Regions from separate parts of the Selenomonas sp. oral taxon 137 str. F0430 genome, predicted to be linked through region 1. Evidence: riboswitches for the same ligand, from Rfam matches in the RefSeq annotation. Region 1 holds a riboswitch; each other region holds the start of a gene.

Evidence for each region. A riboswitch is a leader RNA that binds a small molecule or an ion and turns the genes downstream of it on or off. The one in region 1 is predicted to bind molybdenum cofactor.
Region 2: another riboswitch for molybdenum cofactor. It lies ahead of HMPREF9162_RS11615 (hydrogenase small subunit); the one in region 1 lies ahead of HMPREF9162_RS06385 (TonB-dependent siderophore receptor).
Region 3: another riboswitch for molybdenum cofactor. It lies ahead of modA (molybdate ABC transporter substrate-binding protein); the one in region 1 lies ahead of HMPREF9162_RS06385 (TonB-dependent siderophore receptor).
Region 4: another riboswitch for molybdenum cofactor. It lies ahead of HMPREF9162_RS02580 (ABC transporter substrate-binding protein); the one in region 1 lies ahead of HMPREF9162_RS06385 (TonB-dependent siderophore receptor).

Annotation. Positions count from the first base shown of each region.
Region 1 covers NZ_AENV01000008.1:234,367-237,524, forward strand. The annotation lists gene HMPREF9162_RS06385 (TonB-dependent siderophore receptor) at 1-1,439, opposite strand, end outside; molybdenum cofactor riboswitch at 1,550-1,681, opposite strand; gene HMPREF9162_RS06390 (methyl-accepting chemotaxis protein) at 1,840-3,158, opposite strand, start outside.
Region 2 covers NZ_AENV01000015.1:288,289-291,446, reverse strand. The annotation lists gene HMPREF9162_RS11625 (M23 family metallopeptidase) at 1-483, shown strand, start outside; gene HMPREF9162_RS11620 (hypothetical protein) at 513-1,424, shown strand; molybdenum cofactor riboswitch at 1,528-1,670, shown strand; gene HMPREF9162_RS11615 (hydrogenase small subunit) at 1,945-3,033, shown strand; gene HMPREF9162_RS11610 (nickel-dependent hydrogenase large subunit) at 3,030-3,158, shown strand, end outside.
Region 3 covers NZ_AENV01000014.1:68,689-71,846, reverse strand. The annotation lists gene HMPREF9162_RS09790 (molybdopterin-binding protein) at 1-765, opposite strand, end outside; gene moaC (cyclic pyranopterin monophosphate synthase MoaC) at 1,102-1,578, shown strand; molybdenum cofactor riboswitch at 1,590-1,715, shown strand; gene modA (molybdate ABC transporter substrate-binding protein) at 1,712-2,521, shown strand; gene modB (molybdate ABC transporter permease subunit) at 2,521-3,158, shown strand, end outside.
Region 4 covers NZ_AENV01000005.1:269,629-272,786, forward strand. The annotation lists gene HMPREF9162_RS02570 (methionine ABC transporter permease) at 1-83, opposite strand, end outside; gene HMPREF9162_RS02575 (methionine ABC transporter ATP-binding protein) at 52-1,104, opposite strand; molybdenum cofactor riboswitch at 1,286-1,441, shown strand; gene HMPREF9162_RS02580 (ABC transporter substrate-binding protein) at 1,543-2,673, shown strand; gene HMPREF9162_RS02585 (iron ABC transporter permease) at 2,670-3,158, shown strand, end outside.

The DNA of each region.
Region 1 (3,158 bases):
TTCGTCGCTGCACTCTTTGCCTGAACAAAGAAATGCGTACGCCCGGCTGAAAATCGAACAGTATCATCCTTCGTCAGATCGTGTGTAATATTAAGCACAGGGTCAGTTGCGTGTTCTTTACTTTCTTGTTTTGTTTCACTTGAACTCGCGTGATCCTGCGCTACGCTCTCATAACGGAGCCCCAGCGTCATGCGGGTACGTGCGTCAAAACTCCATGCATCCTCCACATAGAACGCTTGCCTCTTATCCGCACCACGCTCGCTGTAACCGGTATTATTCTCGTCCGTATGCCAGTCAATCTTTATATATTTCGCACCAAAGCCGAGCTGATGTTTTGCTCCAAGTGCCGCGGAGGCATTGGTCTCAATACCGTTTCCCTTCGAAAACCACCCGCTGCGATACCACTGAGGTGCGCCTGCGGTAAAGTGTGTGAGACTCCCGCCTTCTCTGGTCAACAGGTTCCGCACCCATAAATTATTATCATCAACCAAATGATAATACTGCACATCATACTGCCACTTATCACTCGGGCGGCTCTCGAACTGAAGGGCAATATTCGACTGCTTAAAGCCGTCATAATGCCAATCCCGTGTTTTGTTATTCTGTTTCATCGGCCTCGTGATGCCGTTCCCTGCTGCAACAGACCAGTTTGTTCCGTTATTGAGCACCGCTCCTGTCACCGGATCAATATTATTGGCAATCTCGGCATCCATATTGGAATAGTAGCCGCTGAGTGTCAGCGTAGATTTTTCCGCCGTCTTGACCTTGATCTTTCCGTCGAAATAGGTTTTCGTATTCTCTTCATTCGGCTGATAGCCATTCGTATGGCGGCGCGAGACATTCACGGCGTAGCTGACGTTCCTATCGCTGCCGCTGTAGCCGATACGCATATCATAAGCATGATGAGAACCTCCGCCAATATGCAAATGCAATCTTCCTGCGCCTTCGCCGTCCTTCGTTGTGACGAGGATCACGCCGCCCTTATAATCCGTCCCGTAGCGTACGGGTCCGGGACCCTTAACGATCTCAACCTTCGCAATCCTGTCTGCGGGAATTGTAGAAAGATCAGCTGCCGCATTCGAGGCAATACCGTTCAGCGGGAATGCGGGTACTCCGTCAATAAAAACTTTTGTCTGACCGACCTCCGCGCCGCGGATGCGCACCATCTTGCTGTTCTTGTCGGCAGGTGCCATGTAAAGCCCCGGCACCTGTGAAAGGATCTCCGAGAGGTCGCGGTAGCCGCGATCCTTGATCTCCTCCGCCGTGATGGTATTCGTCGTGACGAGGTACTTATCCACGCCGTCCGCCTCAACGACAACGTCGCTCGTCTCATACGGCTCGACCGTCGGCGCCGCCTGCGCCTGAGGCAGGAACGCAAAGCCCAGTCCCGCCGTAACCGCTGCGGCAAGAGCCAACCGATACGCGCTCTTTTTCTTCATACCAATCTCCCTTTCTCTTTACAGCTATGAACCGCATATAATAAAAAAGAACCGTTTCCCGTACCGTCGGCACAGCAAACAGTTCCCCTGCCGGTTTCATGCTCCGTCACAGCGGTCGCTGCCGATTTCCTTTTCAGTACGGAAGGGCGCGGCGTTTCCGCCGTTCCCCTGTGAGCAGATTGCTCAGGCGCGATACCATAGGTGCTCCCCGTAGGTATCTTTGCTCGGAACTCGTTTATTTTACAATTTATAATTAATTTTATCAAAGAGAATTAACAAGTGTCAATGACTTTTTTCACACCTTCCCCATATATGAACGACTACATCAAAAGGACGGCACATCGGTACAAATATACGTTGATGTGCCGCCCTTTTTATTGATGAAATGGCTGCTTTCCTTTTAGACGTTAAACCGCCCCACCTCATTCTGCAGATCGGTTGCGATCTGTGCGAGGCTTTCGCTTGCCTCGGCGATGTCGGCGAGCGCCTGCGTCTGCGTATCGACGGATGCCTCAGCTTCGTCAGTCGTGACATCGTTCTCGTGCGCCATGTCCATAAGTTTCGCGGAGACTGCGGCGATCGCTTGGTTCTTCTCATTGAGGCGCTTGGAGGACTCGTTCAGCTTCGTGACGACGCTGTTCGCTCCTGCGACTGCCTCTGCGATCATGTCAAAGCGCCGCTGTGTGCGTCCAAGGTTGACGTTGCTCTCTTCAACCAGTTTCTTCGAGACTTCCATGGTATCGACCGCCTGCTGCGCTTTGGTCTTGAGCTCACCGATGATGCCGCTGATCTCATCTGTAAAGCCGCGCGACTGTTCGGCGAGTTTGCGGATCTCCTCGGCGACGACGGCAAACCCGCGTCCCGCTTCACCCGCGCGCGCAGCCTCGATGGCCGCGTTGAGCGCGAGGAGGTTCGTCTGCTCGGAGATGGACTGGATCATCGCGCTCGCCTCTTCGATGCGCTCCGCGCTCTGATTCGTCTCCTCGACGACGCGCGAGACTTCCTGCGTCGCATCGGAAGTCTCGGCAGACTTCTTGAGGAGATCGGTCAAGATCTCCGCGCCCTCGGTCTGGCGCTTCGCGATGTTCGCGGTCGCCTCGTTCATCTCCTCCATGACCTTGTCGTTGGCTTCGAGGAGCTGCAAAATCTCGTTGGTGTGATCCACGGCATCCTGCGTATCCTTGACCTGTACGCGCGCACTCTCGGCGATGCCGTGAATGCCTTTGCGCACTTCCTCCGCCGAATGCGAGGTGTTCTGCGCAGTCGCAGTCAGCTCTTCGCTCGTCGCGGCGACGGACTGAGACGCACCGTTGATCTTTCCAATGATCTCTCGCAAACTGTTTGCCATACGTGAGAGCGCCGTTACCATCATGCCGATCTCATCGCTGCGAGAAGCATGTATACGCACCTTCGCTCCCTTGTCCTTATCGAGATCAAGATCCGCAAACCGCGTCAGTACCTCACATACGTCGCTGATCGGCGTGATGAGACGCTTTTTAACAAAGAGTGCCAACACAACAACAAGGGCGGCCGCGCAGATAATCGCCAACACAACAGAAAAGATCACCATGTTGCGCGCTTCACCAACAAATACGTTCTCATCCGTGATGGAGTAGATCACCCACGGCGTTGCGTTCTCAAGCCCTTGGAAATGAATTTGACGGAATACATAAACCGCCTCACGCCCCGTCGTCGCCGACTTACGTTCATTGGTATGAA
Region 2 (3,158 bases), on a different contig from region 1:
GCGCTCGAGCGGCATATCGGCGTGCGCCGTGCATCGCTCGATGAACTCAGCGGCATCGTGCAGAAGAACTACCCGGGAGCGTCTGGCCTTGGCGGCACAGCGCCCGTCACGACCCCGACCGGATGGCCGACGGACGGCTTCATCAGCTCGCCCTACGGTCTGCGTTTTGGCGGAGCGGAGTTCCATCAGGGCATCGATATTGCCGCCGACACCGGCACACCCATCACGGCGACTGCCGACGGCGTCGTCACTGCCGCCGGGTGGAGCGGGAGCGGCTACGGCAACATGGTTGATATCGATCATGGAAATGGTGTCATGACCCGCTACGGGCACGCCTCGGCGGTTGCCGTTACGGCGGGCGAACAGGTGCGCCGCGGTCAGATCATCGCCTATGTCGGCTCGACAGGGCATTCCACCGGGCCGCACCTGCACTATGAGGTGCGCCTGAACGGACAGCCCGTGAACCCGGCACCGTACCTTTGATAGAGGGATAGAGAGAAAGGAATCTTGTCATGCAAACAAAATCGTTCGCATATCTTCTCGCTGCAGGGATTTTACTCCTCCCCGTTTGCGGTATCGCAGCGGAGAAATCGGAGAGCCACACGGTGAACACAGCGGAGGAAACATCTGCAGACGAGGCGAAGAACGACGCTCCCGCAAGCGAGGATAAGAAGCTCGCCGAGGAGATGGACGAACTCGGCGGCGAAGTTGAGGAACCGCAGGATACCCGCGTCAAACAGGATGGCAAGGAAAGCGGCCAAGACAGCACAGAGGAAAAAAGCACTGTATCATCCGATGAGCATGGTGCGCGCGCCGATGCCGCACACGAAACGGATGCCCCGCCCACGAAAGACGACCGCCCGGTGGGGTATGCGTATGTCGGCGATAAGGACGCATGGCAGAGCGCCATGGCCGCAGACAGGACGGCGGATACGGAAGATGAGGATGAGATCAATGCCGCCGTGGACGAGGTGACCGCGGAGATCGAAAAGCTGATCGATAAGATCTACGAAGTAAATCCCCATCTCAAAGCGCCCACACTTGCAGAGGGGCACTGGGTCTTCGTTGAGGGCGACGAGCGGCGCGGGTGGTTCGTTGACCGCGGCAAAATGCACCGGAATAAAGACGGCACTATTTCCTACTGGCAGCTCATCCTCTACAACGAGTTCGGGCGTGCGCAGTTCGCGGACGCCATGCACGACGAGGACTACAAAGAGCTGCGCTACACACTCCAGCGGCGGGTCATGGATCTCAAGAAAAATACGGTCAGCACCTACGCGGTGATTGCCGTCGGCGCGGACGAAAAGGTACTCGCCGACAGCGCACGCGACGGTGAGCCGGCAGAGATCCGCCCGGACACCATGGCGGAGAAGGAGCGCGATACGGTGAAAAAACTCGCGCACAGGCTGAAATTCAAACAATAAATAAAATTTTACCGTAGTATTCGCGTAGATTATTGACAGCGGGCGTGAATCCTGATAGTATGAAGCTATCATTAAATAACTATGGGGCAGATAGAGAATTACTATCGTCCCGCGTTTCCGAGCAAAAATATCTAAGGGCTTCGCCTATGATATTGCGCCTGCGCCGGGGGACTTCCGCCCCGCGCGCACCGGGTACGCGCAGAAATGCGCGCGCCTTCCCGTATCGAAAAGGAAACGACGAATAACCGCTGCCGCAAGACCTGCTTGCGATCTTACCGTGCGGAATGAGCAGCCGCGCAGGATGCAGAGGGATTGTTTGTCGTGCATTTGGCACGGGAGGCGGTCCCCTTTTTATATATAAAGTTGGGATTGGCGCAGATAAAAATGATTGGAGGAAGAGGGCGAATTATATATCTTTTTCGCCCCGTCGGGTGTATAATAATAAAAAATCTTCATAGGAAGAATTTATTATCCGTGCCGAAAGGCAATCGCCTGTGTATTATTGTTAGGAGGCAGGAGCGTGGACAAGAGGGAGAGTCTATGGGAGGCATACCTGGCGAAGGGTATGAGCCGGCGCAGCTTTTTGAAAGCCTGCGTCACGCTGACGTCGCTCATGGGATTGAGCACGGACAACCTCACGAAGGTCGTTGAGGCGGCGGAGGTCAAACCGCTGCCGGTCGTCATTTGGCTGCACGGCCACGAGTGTACGGGCTGTGACGAGTCGTTCATCCGCTCGGGGGCGCCGCTCGCCTCCGACCTCATACTGAACTGCATTGCGCTCGAGTACAGCCATGTGCTGAGCGCGGGCTGCGGCGCGCCGTTCGAGGAGCACCTCGAAAAGACAATGGAGAAGTATCACGGCGAATACATTCTCGCCGTCGAGGGCGGCGTTGCGGTCGGTACACATGCATACACCTGCATGTCGGGCGGGCATTCCTTCGAGCACACGCTCAAACGCGTCGCCGCGGGCGCAAAGGCGGTTGTCGCCTACGGCACCTGCGCCACCTCGGGCGGTATTCAGGCGGCGGCGCCGAATCCCACGGAGTCGCGCGGCATCCGCTCGCTCATCGGAGCGAAACCCTACATCGCCGTCCCCGGCTGCCCGCCGATCCCGGAGGTCATGACGGGCGTTCTCATGCACGTCGCCCTCTTCGGCACGCTGCCGCCGCTCGATGCGGAGGGACGGCCGAAACAGTTCTACGGCAACCGTATTCACGACACCTGCTACCGCCGCCCGTTCTTCGACGCGGGCATGTTCGCCGAGCGCTTTGACGACGAGGGCGCAAAGGCGGGCTGGTGTCTCTATCACCTCGGCTGCAGGGGCCCCGAGACCTATAACTCCTGCGGCAATCTCCGCTGGTACCAGGGCATGTCGTATCCGATCCAGTCGGGTGCGCCGTGCATCGGGTGCAGCAATGCGAACTTCTGGGATCAGGCGCCGTTCTCGCGCCGTCTCCCGGAGTATAACGGCATCGACGTCGACATGGTCGGCGCAGGTCTTGCCGTGGCGACTGCGGTCGGCGTTGCGGCGCACGCGGGCGCAAGTCTCGTGCAGAAACGTATGCATGAGAAAGAACTCGCCGCGCATGAGAAAGAGGTGCACGAATGAAACACGTTGTTGTAGACCCCATCACCCGCATTGAGGGACATCTGCGCGTCGAGATTCAGGTCGACGAGGCAACGGGGAAAGTACAGGATGCGATCTCTTCCGGCACGGCATGGCGCGGGCTCGAG
Region 3 (3,158 bases), on a different contig from region 1:
CCCCGTCGCCTTGATCGCGGCGGGCGTGCGGTCATCGGGATCGACGCTCATGCCGCCCGTGCAGAGCACCATGTCCATGCCCATGTCGAGCAGCTCCGCGATCGCCGCGCGCGTGTGCTCCGTTCCGTCGTCCGAGAGACGGTGCTCGTCCACACGCAGCCCGAACGCGCGCAGCTTACTGTCAAGCACGGGCGTAAACGTATCCTTGATGCGCCCATGGAACACCTCGGAGCCTGTCGTCACGACGCCGACTTTCATTTTTCTGTATGGCAAAAGGCGCAGCAGCGGCTCATTGCCCGCCGCAACGCGTACCTGTTCCATAATTCCTTTTTCAATCACAAGAGGGATGACGCGCATCCCTGCGAGCTTTGCCCCCGCCTTCACCGGGTAATGCTGCGCGATCGTCGCGATCATCACGTCGTCGATGTCGTTCACCGCGTCAAGACGCTCCTCGTCGAGCTCAAAAACGCCGTCGACCGTCGCCTTCAGCTCGATCTTGCCCTCTTTCGGCTCGCTCGCCGTCATGTGCTCGTTTTGACAAAGATCGCGCAGGATCGCCGCCGCATCGTTCTCGTGCAGCATCCGCTCGTTCTCTTCCCACACATAGAGATGCTCCTTGCCCAGCCGCAGGAGCACGGGAATGTCGTCCAGCCGGATCACATCGCCCTTGCGGAACCGCGCGCCCTTCGTCCTGCCGCGCACAATCTCGGTAATGTCATGGCAAAGCGTCATACCGACCGCATCCTGCACACGCACCTCACGCATAGTCTCCCCCCGTTCCGTCGGTGCCGGCATCCGCGCGCCCCTATTCGCACAAATGCCGCAATATAATACACAGTTCGAACGAATCTAGAGCGACTCGTTTCAAATTAATATCTAGTTAAAACTCATTCTCACTTATACATTCTTTTTATTGATTATAGCACATCAAATAAATTTTCTCTATGACTTTTTTCACAGCAACCGTGCAAAATAACTAGAATAATTTTGCCTCTGAGCCGGCTCTCACAGTGTTTCTTTTCCATGAAAGTGACAAAAGGCATTGATTTTCTCCCACCACTAGGATATGATGAACACATTAGAACGGAAAGGAGGAGCATCATGCCGAATCTAACGCATTTCGACGAGCACGGCGCCGCCGTCATGGTCGACGTGAGCGGCAAGGAAACGACGCACCGCGAAGCCCTCGCGACGGGCATCATCCGCGTGAGCGAGGCGGTCTATGCCGCCATCGAGGGCGGCACGGCGGCAAAGGGCGACGTCCTCGGCGTCGCGCGCATCGCGGGCATCATGGCGGCAAAGCGCACGTCGGACACGATCCCGCTCTGCCACCCGCTGCCGATCTCGAAATGCACCGTCGACTTCACGCTCACGCGCGATCCGCAGCCGATCGTCCGCGCCGCCGCGACCGTCAAGGTCACGGGCGAGACGGGCGTCGAGATGGAAGCCCTGCACGCCGTCAGCGTCGCGCTGCTGACCGTCTACGACATGTGCAAGGCGATCGACAAGCGCATGGAGATCACGGACATCCGCCTCGAACGCAAGTCCGGCGGCAAGAGCGGCACATTCATCCGCTGACTACAGTCCCCACGGGGAACTCCGAGCAGGACGGCTCTACGGCACGGCTACGAGCTCCTGCCTGACGCACGCGCGTCACGGGGTATGGGAGGAAACCCTCATGCCTACCTATTTTTGTAAAGGAGTATACCAAATGAACCTGAACATCAAGAAAATGCTGACCGTCGCCGTCGCTTCGACGGCACTGCTCGCCGCAGGCTGCGGCGGCGGAGGCAACAAAGCCGCCGACGCGCCGAAGAAAGCCGCCGAGAACGTCGAGCTGCAGGTCTCCGCGGCGGCGAGCCTCACAGACGCCATGAAGGACCTCGCCACGATGTACGAGAAGGATCACTCGAACGTGAAGCTCGTCTATAACTTCGGCAGCAGCGGCGCGCTCCAGCAGGCGATCGAAAACGGCGGCGCCGCCGACGTATTCGTCTCCGCCGCACAAAAGCAGATGAACGCGCTCGATGAGAAGAAGCTCCTCGCCGACGGCACGCGTGTCGACCTCCTCATCAACGACGTCGTCCTCATCACGGCGAAGGACAGCAAGCTGAACCTGCCCGACTTTAAGGCAGTGCTCGATCCCGCAGTCAAGCACATCGCGCTCGGCGAGCCGAAGGGCGTCCCCGTCGGGCAGTACAGCGAAGAGGTCTTTACGAAGCTCGGCATCCTCGATCAGGTCAAAGAGCGTGCCGTCTACGGCTCCGACGTCCGTCAGGTGCTCGCATGGGTCGAGACGGGCGACGCGGACTGCGGCGTCGTCTACGCAACGGATGCAGCCGTCTCCGATAAGGTAAAGGTCGCCGCCGTCGCCCCCGCCGACACGCACAAGCCCATCGTCTACCCCGCAGCCGTCCTCAAGGATGCGCCGCATATGGAAGCCGCGAAAGAATTCCTCACATTCATTCAATCGGATGCAGCGAAGGAAGTCTTTAAGAAATACGGCTTCACCGTGAAATAATGACGGACGAAACACTCTCACCGCTCGTCATATCGCTCCAGGTCTCGGGGCTGGCGACCGTGATCACATTCTTCGTCGGCATCGCGCTCGCATGGGGCGTCCTGCAGATTCGCAGCCGCTTTGCGAGCACCGCCGCCGACGCGATCATCACACTCCCGCTCGTCTTGCCGCCGACCGTCGTCGGATTCTTCCTCCTGCTCTTTCTCGGAAAGCGCAGTACCATCGGGAGTTTCCTCCTCTCGCTTGACCTGCCGCTCGTCTTTACATGGCGCGCGGCGGTCATCGCGGCGGTCATCGTGAGCCTGCCGCTCATGTACCGCACGGCGCGCGGCGCCTTCGAGGCGATCGACCGGAACATGATCCACGCGGCACAGACGCTCAGCGTCAGCAATTGGCGCATCTTTTGGCGCATCGTCCTGCCGAACGCGCGCCACGGCATCCTCGCGGGGCTCGTCCTCTCGTTTGCCCGTGCGCTCGGCGAGTTCGGCGCGACCATCATGTTCGCCGGCAACATTCCGCGGCACACGCAGACGATGTCGACCGCGATCTACGCGGCGGTGCAGGCAAACGACTACGACCTCGCGTTTCGCTGGGCGATCGTCATCTCGCTCTTTTCACTCGTCTTTATCGGCGCCAT
Region 4 (3,158 bases), on a different contig from region 1:
CTCGCGATGATCATGCTGACGAGCACCATGTAGACGGTTTCGCCCAGCGCCTTAGTCAGCAGGGGCATCATTTCGGCGGACATAGCCGATCACCTCCTGTTTCAAATGCTGTGCGGACAGATACGAGATCGCCGCGTCGATCTCCGCGGTTTCGCCGCGCAGACCGATGATCATGCGCCCAAAGGGCTGATCCTTCATCTGGTCGAGCGTGCCGAAGAGCATCGTGACCTCGATATCGGGGAACAGGCGGATCATGTCGGCGAGTACGGGATCATCCGCGTTCTCGCCGAGGAAGGTGAGCCGCAGGAGCATGTAGCTGCCCGGCGTCGGCGACGCCTCGATCGGGTTGCCGCGGAACGCCGTCGGCAGGTCGTTCGAGAGCAGAACGCTGATAAATTCCTTCGTAATCGCTTGCCGGGGCTCGGTAAAGACATCTACAACGTCGCCCTCCTCTGCGATGACACCGCCGTCGAGCACGGCGACGCGGTCGCAGATGTCCTTGATGACCTGCATCTCGTGCGTGATGACGACGACCGTCAGACCGAGCCGGCGGTTGATGTCGCGGATGAGCGCGAGGATGGACTTCGTCGTCTGTGGGTCGAGCGCGGAGGTTGCCTCGTCACACAGCAGCACCTTTGGATCGCCCGCGAGCGCGCGCGCGATGCCAACGCGCTGTTTCTGCCCGCCCGAGAGATGGCTCGGATACGCGTCCGCCTTGTCCGCGAGACCGACGAGCGCGAGGAGCTCCGTGACCTTTGGGCGGATCTCCTCGGCGGAGCGTCCCGCGAGCCGCAGAGGAAAGGCGACGTTGTCGTAGACAGTCGCCGAGGACAGCAGGTTAAAATGCTGAAAGATCATGCCGATGTGGCGGCGCTCTTCGCGCAGTTCGCTCTCGCTCATCGCAGTCAGATCGTGTCCGTCAATGATCACCTCACCGCTTGTTGGGCGCTCGAGCAGATTGATGCATCGGATGAGCGTGGATTTGCCTGCGCCCGAGAGTCCGACGATGCCGTAGATCGTGCCGCGCTCGATGCGCAGATTGATGCCGCGCAGGGCGTGGACGTCGTCCGCGTATGTTTTAATGATATTTTTGAGTTCAATCATATACAGCCCTCCTTTGGGCAAGGTTAGAAACAAACGTAGCACAGACGAGAACTTTTGTCAATGTTTTCGGACGAATGCGAGAGGCTTTGCGCAACTTTTTTCAGATTTTTATCGGATGGGAAAAAGGCGGTGCAGATACTTGTATTGTGGACACCCTCATGCTATACTAATGAAAACTCCATAACGAGGTGTTTTTCGAGCTGCCGGCGCCTACGGCTTTGCTATGGCGCGGCGGCCTGACCGGGACGAACTCGGTCACGGGGGACGGATTGGAAACGGGCGTCCCTTCCGCAGACGCTCGTCGTCTGCATTGTAAAGGAAAACCGGCAGGAGCATGGTGCGCTTTTTCGCGTGCAGTCGATGCCCCCGGATTTCCGGCGGGCATTTTTTGATGCCCGGGCGATGGGATTTCGGCACGTGCCGAGAAAGGGGAATTCAATGAAGGCAGGAACAGAGTTCATGCGGCGCATCTCGGCGCTGCTCGCGTGCGCGGTCACTGCGGCGGCCCTGCTCGCGGGCTGCGGGCAGACGGCAAAACAGGCGGCGGAGCAGACCTCTGCACAGGAGACGTACAAGTTTACGGATCAGGCGGGCAACGCGGTCGAGGTCAAGGCGCCCGTCGAGCGCATGGTCGTCCTCCAGCATCATTCGCTCGACATCATCTGCCAACTCGGCGGACAGGACAAGATTGTCGGTGTCGAGTCGACGTGGCAGCGCGATCTCGGCGACTACATCGCGGACATCTGGCCCGCGATCAAGGAGATGAAAACACCCGGCACGCTCTCGCAGCCCAACATCGAGGAGATCGCCGCGCTCAAGCCCGACATCGTGATCGTCGCCTCGCAGTCGGATCAGGCATCCGCGGCAAAGCTGCGCGAGATGGGCATCCCCGTAGCGGTCATTTCGCTCCGCGGCGAGGGCAAACAGGCGGAGGCGCAGAACCCGCGCCTTTCCAACGCGGACAAGGCGTATACGGACGGGCTGCATAACGCGATCGAGATTCTCGGACATCTCACGGGACGCGATGCGAAGGCAAAGGAGCTCTGGGCGTTCGCCGAGGAGAGCCGCGCGATCGTCGAGAAAGCGGTCGGCGACATTCCCGATGCGGAGCGCGTGACCGCGATCCCCGTGTCGAGCAAGCACATGGTCTACGGCAACGATAAATACGTCGGCTGTATGCTCCTGCGCGCGGGTGCGGTGAACCCGGCGGCAAAGGACATCCAGGGCAACGGCGAGTACAACGTCGAGTCGCTGGCAAAGTGGAACCCCGACGTCATCATCTCGCAGGATCGCTATCCCGAGGTCTACAAGGAACTCACGACCGACCCCGCCTATGCACAGCTGCGCGCTGTGCAGAACGGGAACGTCATCAACGCGCCGTACTGGGCAAAGCCGTGGGGCAACCCGGACGCGGATTCCGTTGCACTCGGCGAGCTGTGGCTCGCGCATATGTTCTACCCGAGCAAGGTGAGCGCGGACGTTGTGCTAGAGCGCGCAAAGGCGTTCTACGAGACGTTCTACGGCGTGCCGTTCACGGGCACGGTAGATGCGGGAATCAAGGCAAAATGACGGGAACAAAATTGTTCACCCATGGGGGGCGGGGCGCACTGTGCGTCCTGCTCCCTTTGGCGTGTATCCTATTTTCACTGACACTCGGAGCGTACTATATCCCCGTGGAGCACGTCTTTCACATCCTCACTGCAGACGTGACAGGGACGCTTCCCGCGGATATCACGCCCATGGAGGTCTCGATGATCTACGACGTGCGCCTGCCGCGCGTCGTCGCCGCCGTGCTCGCGGGCTGCGGGCTGGCGGTCGCGGGCGGCGTCTTTCAGGCGCTCTTTGGCAACCCGCTCGCCAGTCCCTACACCCTCGGCGTCAGCAACGGTGCGGGCTTCGGCGCGGCGCTTGCCATCGTGCTCACGACGAGCGCGGCGGCGGTGCAGATCTCTGCGCTCGCGTTCGGCATCGTCTCGGTCGGGCTGACCTTCCTCCTCGCAGGGCGCAAGAGGAGCGCGCCCGTGACCATGATCCTCTCGGGGATGCTTGTCAGC